3 regions of the Calothrix sp. UHCC 0171 genome follow, and region 3 is predicted to be linked to each of the others. Evidence: predicted binding sites of a transcription regulator. Region 3 holds the regulator's gene; each other region holds the start of a gene.
What was found. The regulator NtcA, encoded in region 3, controls nitrogen genes in cyanobacteria. The targets are predictions, from matches to a motif close to TNTGTANNNNNNNNTACANA.
Positions count from the first base shown of each region.

Region 1 (6,485 bases), on a different contig from region 3:
AATGCTTTTGTATTTGCTTTAATTTTCGGTAAATTAGCAGGAATTTCGGTGACTAATTCCAAGTTTCTTTCTTGAGCGATCGCACTTGCGGAGTCTAACAAAGGTTTCAATATATCCGCAATGTTACATTCGCTAACTGTCTCATTGGAACCTGGTAATAGTAATGCGGGTTTTGGCTGTTTTTGCTGTGAGATATCAACGACCAATTGATTCTGTATTTGATTATTTACTGGTAGTAACCCCGCCAAATCTCGATCTGTTAAGTCAATTACTTCCTCGAATTTTTGCAATAATTCTTGCAAGCGATCGCTCTCTCTGACGATTGACTCAGCCGCATCCCGGTTCCTGTCTCCTGGTTGCAACCTTTTCATTAATAGCTTCCCAAAGGTTCGTAGTGCTGTGAGTGGATTACGAAACTGATGTAACAAGTTATCAAGCAAATCCTGCTGCTTTTCCTGTAAAATCTGCGAGGAATGTAACTGCTGGCGTAACCATACCTGTTTTCGATCCAAAATACAGGCGAGTGTGATAGTTTGTACAACTCGTTTAATTTCGCTCAATTCGCGATCGTTCCAATTCCGATGATTGCGAGTCGTTACCAATACACCCATCATCATATCTTCATGAATCAGGGGTAAAACTACCCTATTCTCCCTGGGAAATGCTTCACGAACGCCATTTAATAACAATTCATTTTGCAAATCTGGTATTTCTTGATTGGGTAAGCCTGCTGAAAAACTGGTATTACTGTCAACAAATTCTCTTGATGCTTCCAGATAATTCTCTCCCCCTGTCAGCAATCTTTGACTTCTTGGAAAAGATAAGGGGTTTTTATTTTCTTCACTATTTTCTTCCAACCAATCTGGATATCCAGTCTCCATTGTCACCCAGTCAATCGAATGCATTTGCCCCAACACAGAGTTTTCTGGATAAACAACTACAGGAACTAACTTTGCCTCTTTTGTCGGCGACTGAACTAATTCCTGCGTTAAGTATAAAACACTCAAAGATGCTCCCAGCCCTTGGGCTAACAGCGCCATTTGCTCTCTAGCTAGAGCAACAAACTCCGAACTGGCAGACATTGACATTTTTAGCTTCTGCTCAATAAATTACCGATTATAAGTAAAACACCCAAGGATAAACTTTTTCTTTTTAACAAATATTAACAAAATCTTTTAAATTATTCTTTGTTCCCCATTAATATATATTGTATCGCTTTTGATTTATCTACCTTTAAAGTTATCGCTTTAGTTGTATCAATACTTTAAAAGCAGTTGATTTTTTAGACCAGAACTTTTATAATGACGACGGATTTTGTAGCTATAACTACAAACTGTCGCTTGAAAGAGGAGGAATTTAGCTTGGCAAGGAGACGCAAGCGGAAGAGCCGTCGTCGCCAGGAAGGACGGCGAATTCTAGAGCACGTGCCTCAGTTTAGTATAGAGAGTGGCGAAGATAAACCTGTAACGGCAGCAAGAAAATTTATTCAATCCGAAGGTATAGCGCCACCCGCATTGCTACTCGTGAAGCGGAATGAGCATACAACAGACCGATATTTTTGGGCTGAAAAAGGTCTGTTCGGTGCTCAATATGTTGAGGAAAATCACTTTTTGTTTCCCAGTTTGAGAACTTTGGAGCCTTCGCCAGGACAGGAGGTACTTGCTTTAGCGGCTCGGTAAACTAATCGATATCGGTAAACTGGATCAACCTTCTGAGAGTTTTTTCGCTCCTTGAGAATAATTAACTGGCAAAAAGGTGACTTTTATTCAAAAATTCATTTTTTCTTAATGATGTAGCTTGATTGCCAGCAATGCTCCGTAAGGGGCATTCTAAGACTAAGTTTAGGACTAAGGTAAATCGAGGAAAAATAGTCAACTTAACTTGAATAAATTGAAATTGAAAAAGTTGAATTGACTTAATCAATTAGCCGCAGTTGTGACTGACTCGGACAATGGGATTGCTTGAGCAAGAAAGTTATACGAGTCTATTGCAATCTGAGAAAGAGTTTTATTAAGTATAGTCATACACTCTTTCAAATAAACAGCTTTTCTCCACGACAATTGTCGTGGAGATTAGTGGTAATTAGCAAAGTTGCTTCCTCAACCTTTCGCATTAATTCACGATTCAGTAACGAAAGCTCCTTGCCTAACTCAATAACAATTTTGGATAGCAGCAGTCATTAAGCAATTTTTAATTGTAGTGCTTGCTGTAACTCATTGAGTTCGTCGCGATGGGCAACTACAGTTATACAACTTGAGAAATCTGGATTGCTGGCGGAGGATTCCACCTTCAAAACAACTTTCTCAAGTCTTCCAGCTTTTTTCCAATAGAATAATCCACTTAAAGGAGACAGAAGCAGCAACCCTAAAGAAGCAAAACCAAAGTTTGGTAAAAGTTGCGACAAAACCAAGGCAAGACATAGACAGCCGACAAATGCTAGCAGCGTTAAAAACGCTGCCAAAAATAAGCTAGGTCGGACAAACCCTTCAAATGTGACTTGGTTTTGTTCGGGGTCTACCTCTGCCACTCGGTAGTACCGTGATTGGAAGTATTCTTTTATCAGAGGTAAAAGAATAGTTTCCTCCTGAGTTGAAACAAGCTGTGCTTTTTCAGTGCGGTCTTTAGTCGAGGCTCGTATAAAAAAAACTTGCCCAACAATTAACAGCAAAGTTAGCAACAACGTAGATGGCAGAACAGCATTATCCATAACAAGCGGTTACTCACCGGAGGCAATTGGTTCATTACTAATTATTAGTGAATTTGACCTCCCCTTGATGTACTCTTGCCATAAATCAGCTAATTCTCTCGATTGCCTGTGCCATTCGGGGGAGACTTGGTACATGCGTCGAGGACGACCTCGCCCTTCGAGCTTCTTCCAATACCCAGTAATTGCCTTTTCGTCTTCGAGGAATTTAATCGCACTATAAAGCACGGTATCCGAAAGTCGATAGGTTGGGTATTCTTGCTCCAGTTTTTGGATCAACTCGGTACCGTAAGATTCTCCCTCTCGCAAAACCGACAAAATGTAACAAACTGCTAGTTCTTGGCACAGGTAAGTTGGCGGAGGATTCTCAAAGAACTGATATATATCCTCAAGTTTCATGGTTTGTGAATGGCTAAAAGAATGCCTGGGGGTTTAGCGAGCTTAAAATCTCTGTAGCCAGTATATAGTGCTACCCCCTAGATTGGTAAGTATATAACGCTACTTAGGCTGTAATGCCACAGCGCAAATAATATACATTCTCTCACGCTGACTAACCGTGAGATGGGAGCGTAAACCGTTAAGACACAGTATATTGTGCCTTTTTCTCGACCTTGCATGTGGTGTGGTGAGGAGCGGATTGATAACAGCGAATGTTGTTATCAGTGTGTCAAGTGATGCCAGGTGAGTTTGGTTTGCTTAAGCATAAAATGCCACCCAAGTTATTTTAAAGGTAAAATGCGATATTTTTTGTAAAACTTAATAAACACTTTCTAGGGTAGTAATTACCGAAAGTAATGGGAAGGGGAAATGGAGGACGTGGGGATAGAGGAATAAAATGATTTTTACCTCTCTGTATCTTTGGTAATGCCCTATTCCTGATTGGATTTGTGTGCAAAGGATTGAGGGGTAGGTAGAGAAGTGCGATAGTTAAGTTAAATAAATGCGACAAGCTGAAATACAACGAGCGTTGAAGCTGATTAGAATTGAAGGTTGAGTTATGTCAGAAACATCCGAATCGCAACTGCGAGCGATCGCCAAACTTTTTCGTCTCACTGGTTGGATTACCTTTTGGTCACAGTTAGTTTTAGGCTTGGTGTCGGGAGGGATTTTATTGTTTGCAAGTTTCAGCGCGTCTTCTAGGACTGCTGGGATAGGAAATAATCCTGGGGCTGGACTGGGTATATTTTTTGCAATTAGCGGATTGGTTGCCTTAGGAATAGGTCTTTTTATTTCTTTCCGTTACGTTCGTATTGGTAGACAACTGGATTCTGCAAATCCGAGTAATCGTCCTCGCAAATTAGAAACAGTCCAAGTTGTGCGTTTAGGGTTGCTTGTACATTTGGTGGGGATATTATTAACACTAATAGGGGCACAGGCGATTGTGGGGATTTTGTTAACTAAATCGCTGACAGTCTCGCAAATTATTCCCGGTACGATCACCCAAGTTGACCCCAGTCGCATCATTCAGCCACTCGATATTTTTGTCGTTCAAGCGAATACCAATACGGTTTCGGCACATTTTGCCGGACTTGTGGGTTCTATTTGGTTGCTAAATCGCATTACTAAGTAGAAATTAGGGAATAACGAGGATAGGGTAAGCTTCTGTAGGTATTCCCAATCACAAATTATGGATTAAGACAAATTTATTGATGCTGGCGAAAGCAAGTATCAGTTAATATACTTATTCATCTGATGAGACCTGATGAGCGATCGCATGATTCATCAAAAAATTAATCTCAAGATTAATCCCAAGATTAATAGAAGATTAAGCTTAATCATGGCTTTATGGGCTTGATAATTATAAATTTGCCTAAATAAATTTGCCTAAAAATACTGCTAGGGTAAAATTTTGGCACTTTGCGTCCACTACCAACGACAATAGGCGAAAATCAATCATCTGGGCATTGCTTGTATGCTGTATGCTGGTGTGTTGACAGAATATATTAACTAGAAATAAGAGCAGAATTTTTGTGTTAGATATCAAGCAAATACGGGAAAATCCAGAGTTAGTACAACAACGCTTGACGAGTCGCGGTGACAAGTACGATCTTCAACCGATATTGGCATTAAATCAAAAACAACGCGAACTGGAAGCAACGCGAAATCAACTTCAAGCCCGTGGGAATGAAATTGCTAGCCAGATTCCCCAAAAAATCAAAGCTGGTGCCGATCCAAAAAGTGTGGAAATTGAAGCTTTGCGCGATGAAGGGAAAGCGATGAAGGCGAAAATTAGTGAACTAGAACCGCAGGAGAAGGAATTAAAAGAGCAAATTCAAGAACTTGTCCTAGCGCTGCCAAATTTACCCAGTGAATCTACACCCTTGGGTAGAGGTGAAGAAGAAAATGTAGAAATTCGTAAATGGGGTGATGAGTATATTCCCCAAAATGCAGGCATTATTCCTCACTGGGAAATTGCTGAGAAAATGGGTATTCTCAACGTCGAACGTGCAGTCAAAGTCGCCCAGAGTCGCTTTATTACTCTGATTGGTGCAGGTGCAGCGTTGGAGCGAGCATTGATACAATTTATGCTCAATACTCAAATTGCGGCTGGTTATGTGGAAGTAATTCCACCAATTTTGGTAAATACCGACTCGCTCACAGCCACGGGACAATTACCCAAGTTTGCTGAGGAAAGCTTTAAATGTGCGGCGGATGATTTGTGGTTGATTCCGACTGCGGAAGTCCCTGTGACGAACCTATATCGGGGTGAAATCCTGTCGGCAGAGGATTTACCGATTTATCATTGTGCCTATACTCCTTGTTTTCGTCGCGAAGCTGGCAGCTACGGACGGGATATGCGAGGTTTAATTCGCTTGCATCAATTTAATAAGGTGGAATTGGTAAAATTCGTTCACCCCAATTCTTCGTTTGAGGAGCTGGAGAAATTAGTCGGTAATGCCGAAGCGATTCTACAAGCGTTGAAATTGCCCTATCGAGTTATCGAGTTGTGTACGGGTGATTTGGGCTTTGGTTCGACAAAAACCTATGATTTAGAAGTTTGGCTGCCATCTTCTGGTAAATATCGGGAAATTTCTAGTTGTTCTAATTGTGGTGATTTCCAAGCACGTCGTGCAGATATTCGCTTTAAGGAATCAGGGAAGAAGGGGACACAGTTTGTTCATACTTTGAATGGTTCAGGTTTGGCTATTGGTAGAACAATGGCGGCTGTGTTGGAGAATTATCAACAAGCTGACGGTACTATTCGCATTCCGGAAGTGTTGCAACCGTTTATGGGACGGGAGGTATTGTAGGGGAGATGGGGAGATGGGGAGATGGGGAGACTGATGTTGATATCACTCCACCTGTTGCGGATTACCCAATACCGAAATAATACATTTTGGGGAGGATTGAGTCAGATACACGCTTTAGAATGGATAAGTGTAGCTGAATGTTAATTAAAATTAATCTATGTCATTTTTAGCGGCGATCGCAGTTTTAGCTGTTTTAATCCTAGTTCACGAACTGGGTCATTTTATTGCAGCAAGGTCACAAGGTATTCATGTTAATCGCTTTTCCCTCGGTTTTGGTCCGGTACTGTGGAAATATCAGGGTTCGGAAACTGAGTATGCTGTGCGAGCCTTTCCATTGGGGGGGTTTGTAGGTTTTCCTGATGATGATCCCGACAGCGATATTCCTGCCGATGACCCGAATTTACTGCGTAATCGTCCCATTTTAGATCGGGCGATCGTCATTAGTGCTGGTGTCATTGCCAATTTAATTTTTGCTTACCTATTACTAGTTTTACAACTTGGTATTATTGGTATTCCGGAAGGACTTCAGT
Region 1 is NZ_JAYGHN010000004.1:171,056-177,540, reverse strand. Features, by position in the region: gene VB733_RS05320 (HAMP domain-containing sensor histidine kinase) at 1-1,088, opposite strand, end outside; gene VB733_RS05315 (DUF3155 domain-containing protein) at 1,362-1,679, shown strand; gene VB733_RS05310 (cofactor assembly of complex C subunit B) at 2,180-2,707, opposite strand; gene VB733_RS05305 (PadR family transcriptional regulator) at 2,717-3,103, opposite strand; gene VB733_RS05300 (DUF3611 family protein) at 3,702-4,274, shown strand; gene serS (serine--tRNA ligase) at 4,675-5,955, shown strand; gene rseP (RIP metalloprotease RseP) at 6,113-6,485, shown strand, end outside.
Region 1: the regulator NtcA is predicted to act here: its motif matches at 1,314-1,333, upstream of VB733_RS05315 (DUF3155 domain-containing protein).

Region 2 (6,485 bases), on a different contig from region 3:
GTCCCAGACGAGCAAAACTCAGAAAAGCGCGAACAATTTTTAACCCTCGCCTATCAAGGTTTGGATGGGATGGTGATGGAATCACGAATTAAATTCCAGCATCGTCAACCAGATTATTTTAAAGGTTATACGGCACTGTGGCGGTTTGAATTAGCCCCCCATGAAAAGCAAAAATTGGGTTATCGAATTAATCCAATTACGAATAATAAATCAAGCTCTACAGTCAGCGCTCCTGCCACCTTAGGACAAGCTAAGGCTGCCGAGGTAATGGAGGAGCAAAACTGGGTACAGCAAATTACCCGGATTCATGCGGATAAAAGCATTTTTAACCGGGCAATTGAGCGCGCAGAACAGGATATGTATTTATTGCGCCAATCCTTTGGCAAGCATAAGACTGTATCTGCTGGTGTTCCTTGGTTCTCGACATTGTTTGGACGGGATTCAATTATTACCGCTTCCCAAACCTTGATGTTAAATCCCGAAATTGCCAAAGAGACGCTTACCCTCCTGGCAAAATACCAAGGGAAAATTGACGACGAGTGGCGCGAAGAAGAACCAGGGAAAATACTACACGAGTTACGCAGTGGTGAACTTTCACGCTGTCAGGAAATTCCCCATACTCCCTACTACGGAACCGTTGATGCGACTCCATTATGGTTGATGTTGTATGCGGAATATTACGCTTGGACACATGATGGCGAAACCCTAGAGAATCTCTGGAATCATGCCTTAGCGGCGATGGATTGGATTGATCGCAATATGAAGGATACTGGTTATCTCAGCTATTACCGGAAATCGAAGCGGGGTTTAGCTAACCAGGGTTGGAAAGATTCTGGTGATTGTATTGTCAATCGTAAAGGAGAATTGGCAAATGGGGCGATCGCACTTTGTGAGGTTCAGGCTTACGTCTATTCGGCAAAAATACGCTTGGCTGAAATTGCCCGGATGAAAAAGCGTTTAGATTTAGCTGACAGATGGATGGAGGAAGCTAGGAACCTGAAATTGCGCTTTAATCGCGATTTTTGGATAGAAGACCAGGATTTCTGCGCTTTGGCTTTGGATGGGGAAGGGAAACAGGTTGATAGTATTACTTCTAACCCCGGACACTGTCTGCAACTCGGTATTTTTACACCGGAAAAAGCCTACAGTGTTGCGGAACGATTACGCGCTCCGGATATGTTCAACGGTTGGGGAATTCGTACCCTGAGTAGCTTATCTCCGGCATACAATCCCATGGGATACCATATTGGCTCAGTATGGCCCCATGATAACTCAATGATTGCGATGGGATTGCGATCGCTCGGTTTAATCGATCAAGCAATGGAAGTTTTCCAAGGTTTGTTTGATATGACTAATGTGCAACCCTATCAACGTCCGCCCGAATTATTCTGCGGCTACGAGCGTGATGGAGATAATGCCCCTGTTCAATACCCTGTAGCTTGCACTCCCCAAGCTTGGGCAACTGGTAGCATTTTCCAACTATTACAAATGATGGTTAATTTAGTCCCAGATGCACCCAATAACTGCTTAAGAATTATTGACCCCGCATTACCAGAGTCAATTAACCGCCTATCTTTACATAATTTGCGCGTTGGTCCAACAATTCTCGATTTGGAATTTGAGCGTTCTGGAAATACAACTGCTTGTCGTGTCGCGAAAAAACGCGGCAATCTCCGCGTTGTCATTGAGGCTTAAATTCGGACGAAAATAAATTTAAGTGAGGAGAAATAAACCCGGAATTATGTAGTTATGGAGACTGGAACCAAGATTATTCCTAACTCCTAACTCTTAATTCCTACTTCTCCTCCTGAACATCACTTTTTTGTCCTGGAGATGCTTCAAACAGGGCATCTAGTTGTTGACGAGCATCTTCAACATTAATCGATCGCATTACTAACAAAGGTTCTTTGATTAACTTACCAGAATCGTCTAATAATTCGGGATGAGGTACAAACTGCTTTCTGGAACCAGAATAACCGTTACTAGCTAGCGAAGACTTGGGCGAGTATGTCCGCTCCCGATCAAAACTAAACATTACTAAATTACGAATTAAATTTGCAACAGCAATAACGGCAAGAATTGTAAAAGCCAGAATGTAAAGAAGGTGTAACATAGGGTCTTCCTCAAGGAGCAGCGTGTTTTTAAATTGTTTCTAAAGAGATGCCAAAGCGGTCAATAAAGCTGTAACAATTTGAATGGAATAGTATGAGAAAACTTGTCTGCGGATTGCCGCTAATTCTGTATATTTTGCCTACATTCTGACTACTGCAAATCAAAAGGGATTACGAGTAGCATAATATACATTCAATCTATTTATTTATCATTTTTAGATCATTTGGTTTTCTTTAATTTTTGAAATACTTAAAATAAACATAGCCGCGATTCTGCTGATTGATAGCTGGCTAAAATCTATACGAGAAGAATCTTCATCTTTTCATCTCATAAATCTTAAGTTTCGCGCTCTTGTCGAGAACGCATCGCCACATTCCAGCATTCTGTAACTAAATGATGCCAAGGCATAAGAGCCTGCATTTCAATACCGGCTTGTCCATTCGTTGCGGTAAGTAGCATTTTCGCTGTTTTTACCTCTTCTTGCGCTTGCTTGACTCGCAAAAGCAAATTTGACTGCTCTTGCTGACTCATAAACCCCACACGCTCGCTTTCTAAAAAGTCATGCGATCGCGCAAACCAATATTGAAAATCCTCTAATAAGGGTTGTAACACTGTCTTGAGTAACTCGGGTTCTGGCAAATTAGAGTTCTGCATAAATGAGAAGCATACTTCCTAATACATTACTAATGTTAACTTTTTTTACTATTCTTAATAATTTAGCAGCTTATCCAACAATTTCATAGAGCTTTTTGTAGCACTAGCTACAATTTCATTATATGAATTTCCCGGAGGTTTGTACAGATTCAAAAGTCATAGATAGAGGTGCTTTGGATATCATGAATCGAAGTCGGTGGAAATATTATTTGCGACTTTAAATAAGTATAAATACTCGTCTAGGTCGAATTACAAGCAATTGCAGAAGAACCTCACTTTTCTTATTTTTGCGATCGCTCTCTCATTTTTCCTCGCTTACGCCTTAATCAATGAGACGGGAGTATTAAAACTATCATTACAGTAAATTAAAATCAAATTGATTTTGTAATTCAATTTATAAATATTTAGATTGTGTCAGTCAATGCATCATTAGAGATAGATTTGTGCTTCTTCTATTGAACTCAACCGAGAATGCCAGAAAAATAAATATATTCTTAAGAATTTCCCAGAACTAGAGGCAGAATACATAATCAAGGATAGAGGATAAAAATAACTAAGACTGACACGGAGACTGAGAGACGCGGGGAAGCGGAGAAATTTTAATTGTCAGTGATTAGCCGAATATGATATGATTCCCAACTCTGCGGTGTCGGAATTAGTACCGCAGATATGTATGCTACATTTGTGCTGTCATCTGAATTTGGTATTTTGACCGCGATTTTTAGGCGATCGAGTCACTGATGTCACCACCAAACATCTACGGTTTGCGTAATTTAGCCAGCCTGTAATTGAAACCTATTATTAAAAATATTGTAGAGTCAAGAAAAGTCCTCAGTAATAGCCCTCAGCAACTACCCTATGACTACCGCACCCCTCAGTTGGCAAGAACTAGAAACCCTCACAGACTATCAAATAGATACCATTAATGGTCTCACCAACTCTAGAGCCAGGTTGCGCTTGTTTGGAAAGCCCGAATCTGATGTCCGGGTAACGCTGTACCGTGATAACCATGCCTGGTGTCCTTACTGTCAAAAAGTTTGGTTATGGTTAGAGGAAAAACAGATACCCTACCGCATCGAAAAAGTGACAATGTTCTGCTATGGAGAGAAAGAAAGTTGGTACAAACGTAAAGTACCATCCGGAATGCTGCCCGCGATCGAGCTAGATGGACGAATTATTAAGGAAAGCGACGACATTTTGATTGCTTTGGAAAAGGTTTTTGGTTCATTAAACCAAGGCATGGAAGACCGCAGAGTGCTGCCTCTACGTCAATTAGAAAGACTTTTATTTAGAGCCTGGTGTGCTTGGCTGTGCTACCCAACAGGTTCCTCCCAACAAGAACAACGCAACCGAGAACAATTTGTAGGAGTGGTGGCTAAAGTCGAGGAAGCTCTAGGTAGCACCCCAGGACCTTACTTTCTAGATAGTTTCGGCATCGTTGATGTCATCTTTACGCCCTATGTCGAACGCATGAATGCGAGCCTTTACTACTACAAGGGCTACTCACTGCGGGAGGAAAACCCCCGTTTGCGGGCATGGTTTGATGCCATGGAAAGCCGAACGACTTACTGCGGTACCCAGAGCGACTTTCACACCCATGCACATGATTTACCGCCCCAGATGGGGGGCTGTTGGGAAAACGGCGAAACCCAGATGCTTCTCAATAAAGCGCGGGTAGATAACGGACCTTGGTTTGGGCTACCAGATGTTACTTATCCAGAGCCCGAAAACTCCCGTATGGAAGCTCTGCAAAGAGTTATCGAGCATCGCGTCAATATTATCCGAGTCAACCCTGCCGATGATAAATTATTTGATCAAGCCCTACGTTGTGCTTTAACACAGATGATGACCGGTGAAGACTGTGTACCTCCATCGGGTTCTGATGTAGCTCTACGATATTTGCGCGATCGCATCAATGTACCTAGAGATATGTCGATCTACGCAGCTAAACGATTGCGGGAATCTCTGGAGAAAACCGCAGCCCTTGTGGGTGATGGACAGCCAGCCCCAATTCCCACTCAGCATCGAAGAGATCAAGACCCGTCTAACTTTGCCAGAAAGTAGAATTTAGTAGGATTTAACACCAGCCCTTCCAGAAGATTGAGTCCTCTTGATAGAGGACTTTTGCAATTAAATGACAAATCACCAAGTTGGGTCACTAAATAAATGAATAATTAATTCATCACGTCCCGGTGGAATTGCGGAAATACAAGCACGGACAACATCGCCATGCTCATATTCAACCGTACAAGCATGACATGAACCCATCAAACACCCTGTAGGAATAGATACTCCAGCTCTATCTGCAACATCAAGCAGGGGTTCTCCAATTTCGGCATCAACAGTAATATCATCAGGTAAAAAGCGGATGTGGACGCTCATTTGCTTTTGGATTGGTTCTTAATTATTAACAACTATTGATCTAATTGATCTAAATTGATCGATCAGTTTTGTTTTCAGGACTTGACAAAATACTACAAAAATGTAGATAAATCTAAGTGACGCTCGACTTCTGTCGCCAGCGAGTCTAGAAGATTTTCTCGTTGTTCGCGATAATTAGCAACACCTGTAGGTAAGGATTTTAAACCACGTTGTTGGCGTAGGCGATTTAACCAAGCACGTCTCCAGGGACCATTATCAAAAATTCCGTGTAAATATGTACCCCAAACAGACTGACAGCCATCAACTAAACCTAAGTTGGGGTCATCGAATAGGGCTTGAAAACCTTGAGGATCGTTTGGAGGAATTTCAACGCGCGATCGCCCTTGGTGAATCTCAAATCCAGTTACGGGTAAACCAACTTGGGGGAAGTTGGAACTAACTTGACGCTGACGGGCAACTTTTTGTCCAGTTATTACGGTTTTGATGGGTAATAATCCTAACCCTTGGAATCTACCTGCTTGTCCTTCAACACCTTCTGGATCGGCAATCATCTGCCCTAAAATTTGATACCCGCCACAAATCCCCAGCACTGTACCACCAGAAGCCGCATAATGTTGAATTGCTTCCGCCATCCCGCTTTTTTGCATAATTAACAGGTCGGGAATTGTTGTTTTTGTGCCGGGAATAATTACCGCATCGGGATGTCCTAAATCTTGCTTGGGACTCATGAATCTGATATTAACACTGGGTTCAGATTCTAATGGGTCAAAATCGGTAAAGTTGGAAATCCGAGGTAATCTAATTACGGCAATATTTAACTCGCTACCTTGTTTGTGAGACTTCCGCTCCAACAAATCTAAGGAGTCTTCCGCCGGGAATACTTGTTCCATGTAAGGAATTACCCCAATTACAGGAATTCCCGTCCGTTCTTCTAACCATTTAATCCCCGAATCGAGTAGCGATCGCTGTCCTCGGAATTTGTTGATGACAATCCCTTTAATTAAAGCGCGTTCGTCGGGTTCGAGTAACTCTAATGTCCCAATCACATGGGCAAATGCACCACCTCTATCTATATCAACGACTAATATTGTCGATGCATTTAAATGTTTGGCGACTCGCATATTCGTTAAGTCGCGGTGTTTGAGGTTGATTTCCGCCGGACTTCCCGCACCTTCACAAATCAATAAATCAAATTCTGTTTGTAAATGCTGCAACGATTCTTCAATTGCTCGCCAACCCAAATCAAAATATTGTTCATAATAATCCGATGCCGTCACTTTACCAACTGGCTTACCCTTAATAATTACCTGGGAAGTCATATCGCCTTGAGGCTTAAG
Region 2 is NZ_JAYGHN010000038.1:43,066-49,550, reverse strand. Features, by position in the region: gene VB733_RS22490 (amylo-alpha-1,6-glucosidase) at 1-1,695, shown strand, start outside; gene VB733_RS22485 (DUF2973 domain-containing protein) at 1,796-2,113, opposite strand; gene VB733_RS22480 (DUF2605 domain-containing protein) at 2,449-2,766, opposite strand; gene VB733_RS22475 (glutathione S-transferase family protein) at 3,625-4,830, shown strand; gene VB733_RS22470 (2Fe-2S iron-sulfur cluster binding domain-containing protein) at 4,909-5,148, opposite strand; gene cobQ (cobyric acid synthase CobQ) at 5,241-6,485, opposite strand, start outside.
Region 2: the regulator NtcA is predicted to act here: its motif matches at 2,861-2,880, upstream of VB733_RS22480 (DUF2605 domain-containing protein).

Region 3 (6,485 bases):
TAATGGTCCAGCTGTAAATGTATCCTCTGCGGCGATCGCTTTTATTTCTACAGGCTGTCCGTACTGCTGCAATTGGGACAAAAACCTGAGAAATGTACTATCAATTTGAATATCATCTAAAATACCTGCATTGCGGGCGCGAAATTGGGAAGCAGAAATTAATAAATCGAGCCTTTGTCGCAACTGAGATACAGTCATTGTCTTTGAGTCTGCATTGGTTGCAGCTAAAATTTCACCACTCTTAAATACAATTTGATTTACAGAAGCATCTGTAAAAAATTCAATGGGTTTTTCTCCACGTACGTAATTTCCCGCAGAAAAGACACGGACGACGTACTGACGACCATCGCTAATTTGTTTACTGAGTTGCAGAATCCGTTCTGGAGAGACTTGCAAAATTTGGAAATCCGGGGGTAGATTGCTACCTGGTTCAGTTAATCGGGCGACTGCATTCAAATTAGCTTCTTTGAGCAATTGCACTGCCGCTTGACGCGCTCCTTCTGGTTTTTGAACACTCACCACTGCCGAGGCAATCAACTGTCCCCTTACTAATGCCAATTTCCCTAAACGCAGGTCACGGAAAGATTGGTAGTATTTTTCTAGCCGGGTAACTTCTTGTTCGAGGTAGCCTTGTTGGGTTTCAAGTTCCTTCAAACGTGATTCGCGCTGGGCAATGATTTGTTCGCGTGCGGTAATTTCAACATTACGCTTTTGAATCAATTCATCGAGCTGGGTAATTTTACGATCGCGAGATTCAATGGCATCTTGACGCTTTTGCAATTCGCGATCGCGTTTCTGAATGGCGTTTTTGGCTTCGTCGATGGTTGCCTTAGCCACATTAAAAAGTCGCTGACTTTCTGCTTTTTGCAGTGCTATCTCCTGTTGCAGCTTGTTACGTTCGTCGTAGACGCTCTGCAACTGAGATATGGCTTGTTGGTACTGGGCAACAACTTGCCCAAGTCGCGACTGTGTCCCCCGCAGTTGATTTTGGGTTTTCGCTTGTAGATCAATTGTGCGGTTGAGGGCAGTTTGGGTTTCTTTTTGCTTTTTGTTGACATCTTGGAGGTTTTTGTTAGTTTCCTCCAAGCGCTTTTGGGCTTCGGCTTGTTGAGTTTTGGCTTCGTTGAGTTCCCCCGTCACCAGATTGATTTGATTTTCGGCTCCTTTGAGTTGTTCGCGCTTGCGACGTAAATCCTTTTGGATATTTTCCAACTCAAATACACCTTTTCGTAATCCATCATCGGCGAGAAACAAAATACCTAACGTTGATGCCGAAATCCCAATACCCGTCAAAATTGTGATGACAACTGCCGTATTTTTGGGACGCAGGTTAAAAAGTGAGAGTCGCTTTTTGCCAACCCGTGTGCCGATGCGATCGCCTACGGTGGCAATAAAGCCTCCCAAAATCAGAATTGCTGTAATCAGGATGTACGCGGTGGTCATCGTTGCCTACCGAAACGTTTCCAGATACAGCCTAATACTTCTAAACCAGTTGTGTGGGGGATTAGAGATGGGCAATATCCGAATGTACTCAATTTAGAGATTTACCTCCAGTGTTGATGGGATTTATATAAAGCAAATCAGATGGGATTTGGCTAACTAATGCTAGCTTATAGCCGCCTGACAATTGAATACAAACATTTACCACCTCAATTCCCCCGGCTAATTCTCCACAAACTGGCTTAAGTTGATTGGCTTAAGTTAATTGGTTTAAGTTAATTAGCTTAAGTTGATTGGCTTAAGTAAATTGGCGACTTAAGGTGACAGGCTTGTGGACAGTGATTTTTTTCTTGTGGATTGAAATCATCTTCTTTTCGCGCAAGTCACCCAACAAGCGAGTCACGGTGACACGAGTTGAACCAATAGCCTCAGCGATGGCTTGATGCGATAGTTTCAAATCAATGGTGATGCCATCCGCACAAGGAACGCCAAAATCGCGGCAAAGAATTAATAAAAAGCTTACTAACCTTGAACCCATATCGCGGTGAGCTAGCGTTTCAATCATCATCTCTGTTTGTAATATCCGCGAAGAAAGACCCCGCAGCATCAACATCGACAATTCTGGATTTTCCTTTAGCGCTTGCTCGACTTGTTCAATGGGTGCAGACAGCAACTCCACAGGGGTAAATGCAACCGCGTGGTAAAACCTGTCCGACTTATTTCCTGTTAATAAGGATAAAACGCCAAATACACTATTTTCCCGTAGTAGTGCCACCGTTATTTCTTCTCCCGCTTCGTACACCCTGGAGAGCTTTACTGCGCCTTTGAGAAGAAAATAAACTCTTTCAGCAGGATCGCCGGGAAAAAAGATGGTCTTATTACGTTCAAACGTTTCCACGACAGGTGGAAACGCTCCGGTCGCCATCTGACGAAAAACATTTGCTAGGGCTTTATCTTGTGTCACGATCATCTCCCTTCCCCTACCCAATGCCAGAAAATTAAAACAGATTACCTAAGAATACACTTGAAAAATCAATATTACATTGTCAACCTTTTTGTACTTTCCTATACTCAACCTCGCTATATCAAGCTTTACAAAGTTTATTTGTTCACCATGATACATAATTTTTGATCTTTATCGCTACTACTTTTTGATATCTATTTACAAAAACTCTTATGCGAAGCTTTTATTAAGAAAAAACCCCGATCGCCAAAAAATATCTTAAGAAATAAGTAGTTTTTGAATTGGTCATTAGGTATTGGTGATTCGGTCTCAATAATTTGTTGTTTGTGGGGTAAAAAAGACACATCAGAAAAAATCAGTGACAAGTCCAATCCAAATAATAAAAAACTATACCTTTTATCAGGGTAATTAGGACAAGCTTAAATACTTAGATACTGATTAGTTTAGAGTTTACAAAAGCTGAATCCTGACTGCGATTCTGCTGAAAAGACTTTTACTTATCTGCTATTGAGTTTATTGCTAGGTCAGAGAAATGCTTTATGAGCAAGGCTAAATACTCAGTGTTCAAGGGAAAAGTCAGTTACTCTCTTGTAACTCCAAGAATTTTTGATCCCCATATATTAAGATAATGCCTAATTTATCTATAATTACCGATTGGCGCTGGCTTGAGAATCAGATTAGGTAGAAAAATTAGGAATGAAATAAAGACAAACTATACCTCAGATTCGAGTATGCTCTAAGGAATGCGTTCGTTTTTAGCGTCGTATCTCCAAGGTGAGAACACCTATGCGTAACGTGGCTTTGTTGCTTGAAGAATACATATGCTAGACCTAACTGGAAAAAATGCCCTTGTTACAGGGATTGCCAACAACCGCTCGATCGCTTGGGGAATTGCCCAACAATTACATCAAGCCGGAGCAAATTTAGGAATTACTTACCTTCCCGACGACAAAGGCAAAATGGAGAAAAAAGTTGCTGAACTCGTTGCACCTCTAAACCCTAGTTTATTTCTTCCTTGTAATGTCCAAGACGAAGAGCAAATTCAATCAACGTTTGCCACAATTAGTGAAAAATGGGAGAAGCTAGATATACTGATTCACTGCCTAGCTTTTGCTAGTAAAGATGACTTGAGTGGCGATTTTAGTCAAACATCGCGATCGGGTTTTCGTACAGCACTAGAAATTAGTACATATTCCCTCATCCAGTTAGCGGGCGCAGCCAAACCATTAATGACTGCCGGTGGAAGTATTGTCACCCTCAGCTATCTGGGTGGTGTACGTGCCATCCCCAATTATAATGTGATGGGTGTTGCTAAAGCTGGACTCGAATGTAGTGTTCGCTATCTTGCTTCGGAACTCGGACAAAATAATATCCGCGTCAATGCTATCTCAGCTGGTCCCATCCGTACCTTAGCGTCGAGTGCTGTCGGTGGGATTTTAGACATGATTCACCATGTTGAACAAGTGGCTCCTCTACGTCGCACCGTTACCCAAACCGAAGTTGGTAACACCGCAGCATTTTTGTGCAGCGACTTATCTAGCGGTATTACTGGACAAGTGCTGTATGTTGATGCTGGATATGAAATCATGGGAATGTAATCAAAATTTTGGGGAAAGGGGAGATATAGAAATATAAAAATTATAGAAATATAAAGATATAACCTGGCGAACGTAGGAAAAATATCTGATTTTCCTCTTCTCACCTCTTCTACTCCCCCACCTCCCACTTGCCAATTAATTATGCAAAGCCTTTCTTCTCATCCCCAAACATCTAGTTTTCCCACACGTATGGCATCGGTAAGTCGTACGACTGGAGAAACTGACGTACAAGTGACCATTAATTTGGACGGAAGCGGAGTTTGTCATGCAGCTACTGGTATCCCCTTTCTCGACCATATGCTGCACCAAATTTCTTCCCACGGGTTAATTGATTTGGATGTCCGCGCCACTGGTGATTTACATATCGATGACCATCACACGAATGAAGATGTCGGTATTACTTTAGGACAAGCACTCTACAAAGCATTGGGCGACAAAAAAGGGATTGTTCGTTTTGGTAACTTTCTCGCACCCCTGGATGAAGCTTTGGTTCAAGTAGCTTTGGATTTTTCTGGTCGTCCGCACTTGAGTTATGGTCTTAATATTCCCACGCAGCGAGTTGGTACATATGATACTCAGTTGGTGCGAGAGTTTTTTGTGGCTCTTGTGAATCATAGCCAAATGACATTACATATCCGGCAACTAGATGGTATTAATTCTCACCACATTATTGAAGCCACATTTAAGGCTTTTGCACGGGCAACTCAAATGGCGATCGCAATTGATCCTCGACGAGTTGGGGTAATTCCTAGCTCTAAAGGTGTTTTGTAAATTTGAATAGGGAGGAAAAACTGGGATAATGACTTTCTAGCAGCCCGAATGTCATTATCCCTCCTCTCATTTCAAAACCCAATTTTCTTGGTGGAGTTTTTCAGCAGACCCTACTTAATTAAGCTTTGATCAACAAAAATAATCCAACCGTAATCATGACACAAGCAGCGACAGTGTTTATTTTTTTGGTGATTTGAGAACTAATCAGTAATCTGGCTCTATCTGCCATAAAGGCATAAGCAAGTTTGACACCACCGACGGCTACTATTGTAATTGCAATAATGATGATGGTATCAAAAAAAGATATTTTAGCAATATCAATAAAAGCAGGGAAAAAACCAAGGTAAAATAAGGTCGCTTTTTGATCCCCAATTGTAATCAAAAGCCCTGCCAGAAAACTTGATACTAAAGAGGATTTCACAAGTTCCTCTATCTCTATATTCCTGGGTTTTGAGCGAAATAGTCCCATTCCCAGCAAAATTAAATAAATCCCACCCAGGTATTTGCTCAGGACAAATAGACTTCCCATTGTTTCAGCTAGAAATGATAAGCCCCAAATGGCTATGATGATGAAAAAAATGTCACCAACTAATATGCCTATGGTTGTGAAAACACCATGAATAAATCCAGATGTTGCTGATCTGGTGGAGACAGTCAAGACACTGACACTAGGAATAGCAGCCAGAATTAGCATGGCAATAAATAATGCAACCATGCTGTTAAATGTCATACTTTTTTGCCCTTTTACGAACGGAGCAATGCCAAATACTCATCCCGAAAATATCGCAAAGTGCTAAACACCGGATTGGGTGCAGATTGTCCCAAACCACACAAACTCGTATACTTCACCATGTCAGATAATTCTTCTAGCAAGTCCAAATCAGGCATTGACGCTTGTCCTTCCCGAATCTTGCTCAACAATTGATACAATTGTACCGTTCCCACTCGACAGGGAATACATTTCCCGCAGGATTCATCCATGCAAAATTCCATAAAAAATTTGGCAATATCCACCATATTGATAGTTTCATCCATGACAATCATGCCACCGGAACCCATCATGGAACCAAGTTCAGTCAAGGATTCATAATCTACGGGAGTATCAAAGGCTGATGCCGGAATACATCCCCCAGAAGCTCCACCCGTTTGCACTGCTTTCGCTGTCCCATTGGCTACACCTCCCCCCATTTCCTCGACAATTTGCCGCAAGGTAGTTCCCATGGGCACTTCAATTAAGCCCATGTTGCGAATATTACCTGTCAAAGAAAATACTTTTGTGCCTTTACTTTTTTCCGTACCAATACTGGCAAAAACATCCGCTCCATTACGAATAATCCAAGGCACATTAGCAAAGGTTTCGACATTATTAATTAAAGTTGGAAATCCCCACAAACCACTCTCCGCCGGATAGGGAGGTCGGGGACGAGGTGTGCCCCGTTTACCTTCAATCGATGCCATTAAAGATGTTTCTTCGCCGCAAACATAAGCCCCTGCACCAACACGAATATCAATTCTGAAATCAAAGGGTGAGTCAAAAATGTGACTACCTAATAAACCAAGTTGTTGGGCTTGGCTAATGGCAATTTGCAAACGCTGGGTTGCTAAGGGATATTCGGCGCGGATGTAAATATAACCTTGGCTAGCACCGATCGCATAGGCGGCAATTATCATTCCTTCGATGACGCGGTGGGGATCACTTTCCAGTACGCTCC
Region 3 is NZ_JAYGHN010000018.1:111,182-117,666, forward strand. Features, by position in the region: gene VB733_RS15375 (DUF3084 domain-containing protein) at 1-1,443, opposite strand, end outside; gene ntcA (global nitrogen regulator NtcA) at 1,739-2,410, opposite strand; gene fabI (enoyl-ACP reductase FabI) at 3,226-4,002, shown strand; gene hisB (imidazoleglycerol-phosphate dehydratase HisB) at 4,144-4,773, shown strand; gene VB733_RS15395 (LysE family translocator) at 4,892-5,503, opposite strand; gene nuoF (NADH-quinone oxidoreductase subunit NuoF) at 5,518-6,485, opposite strand, start outside.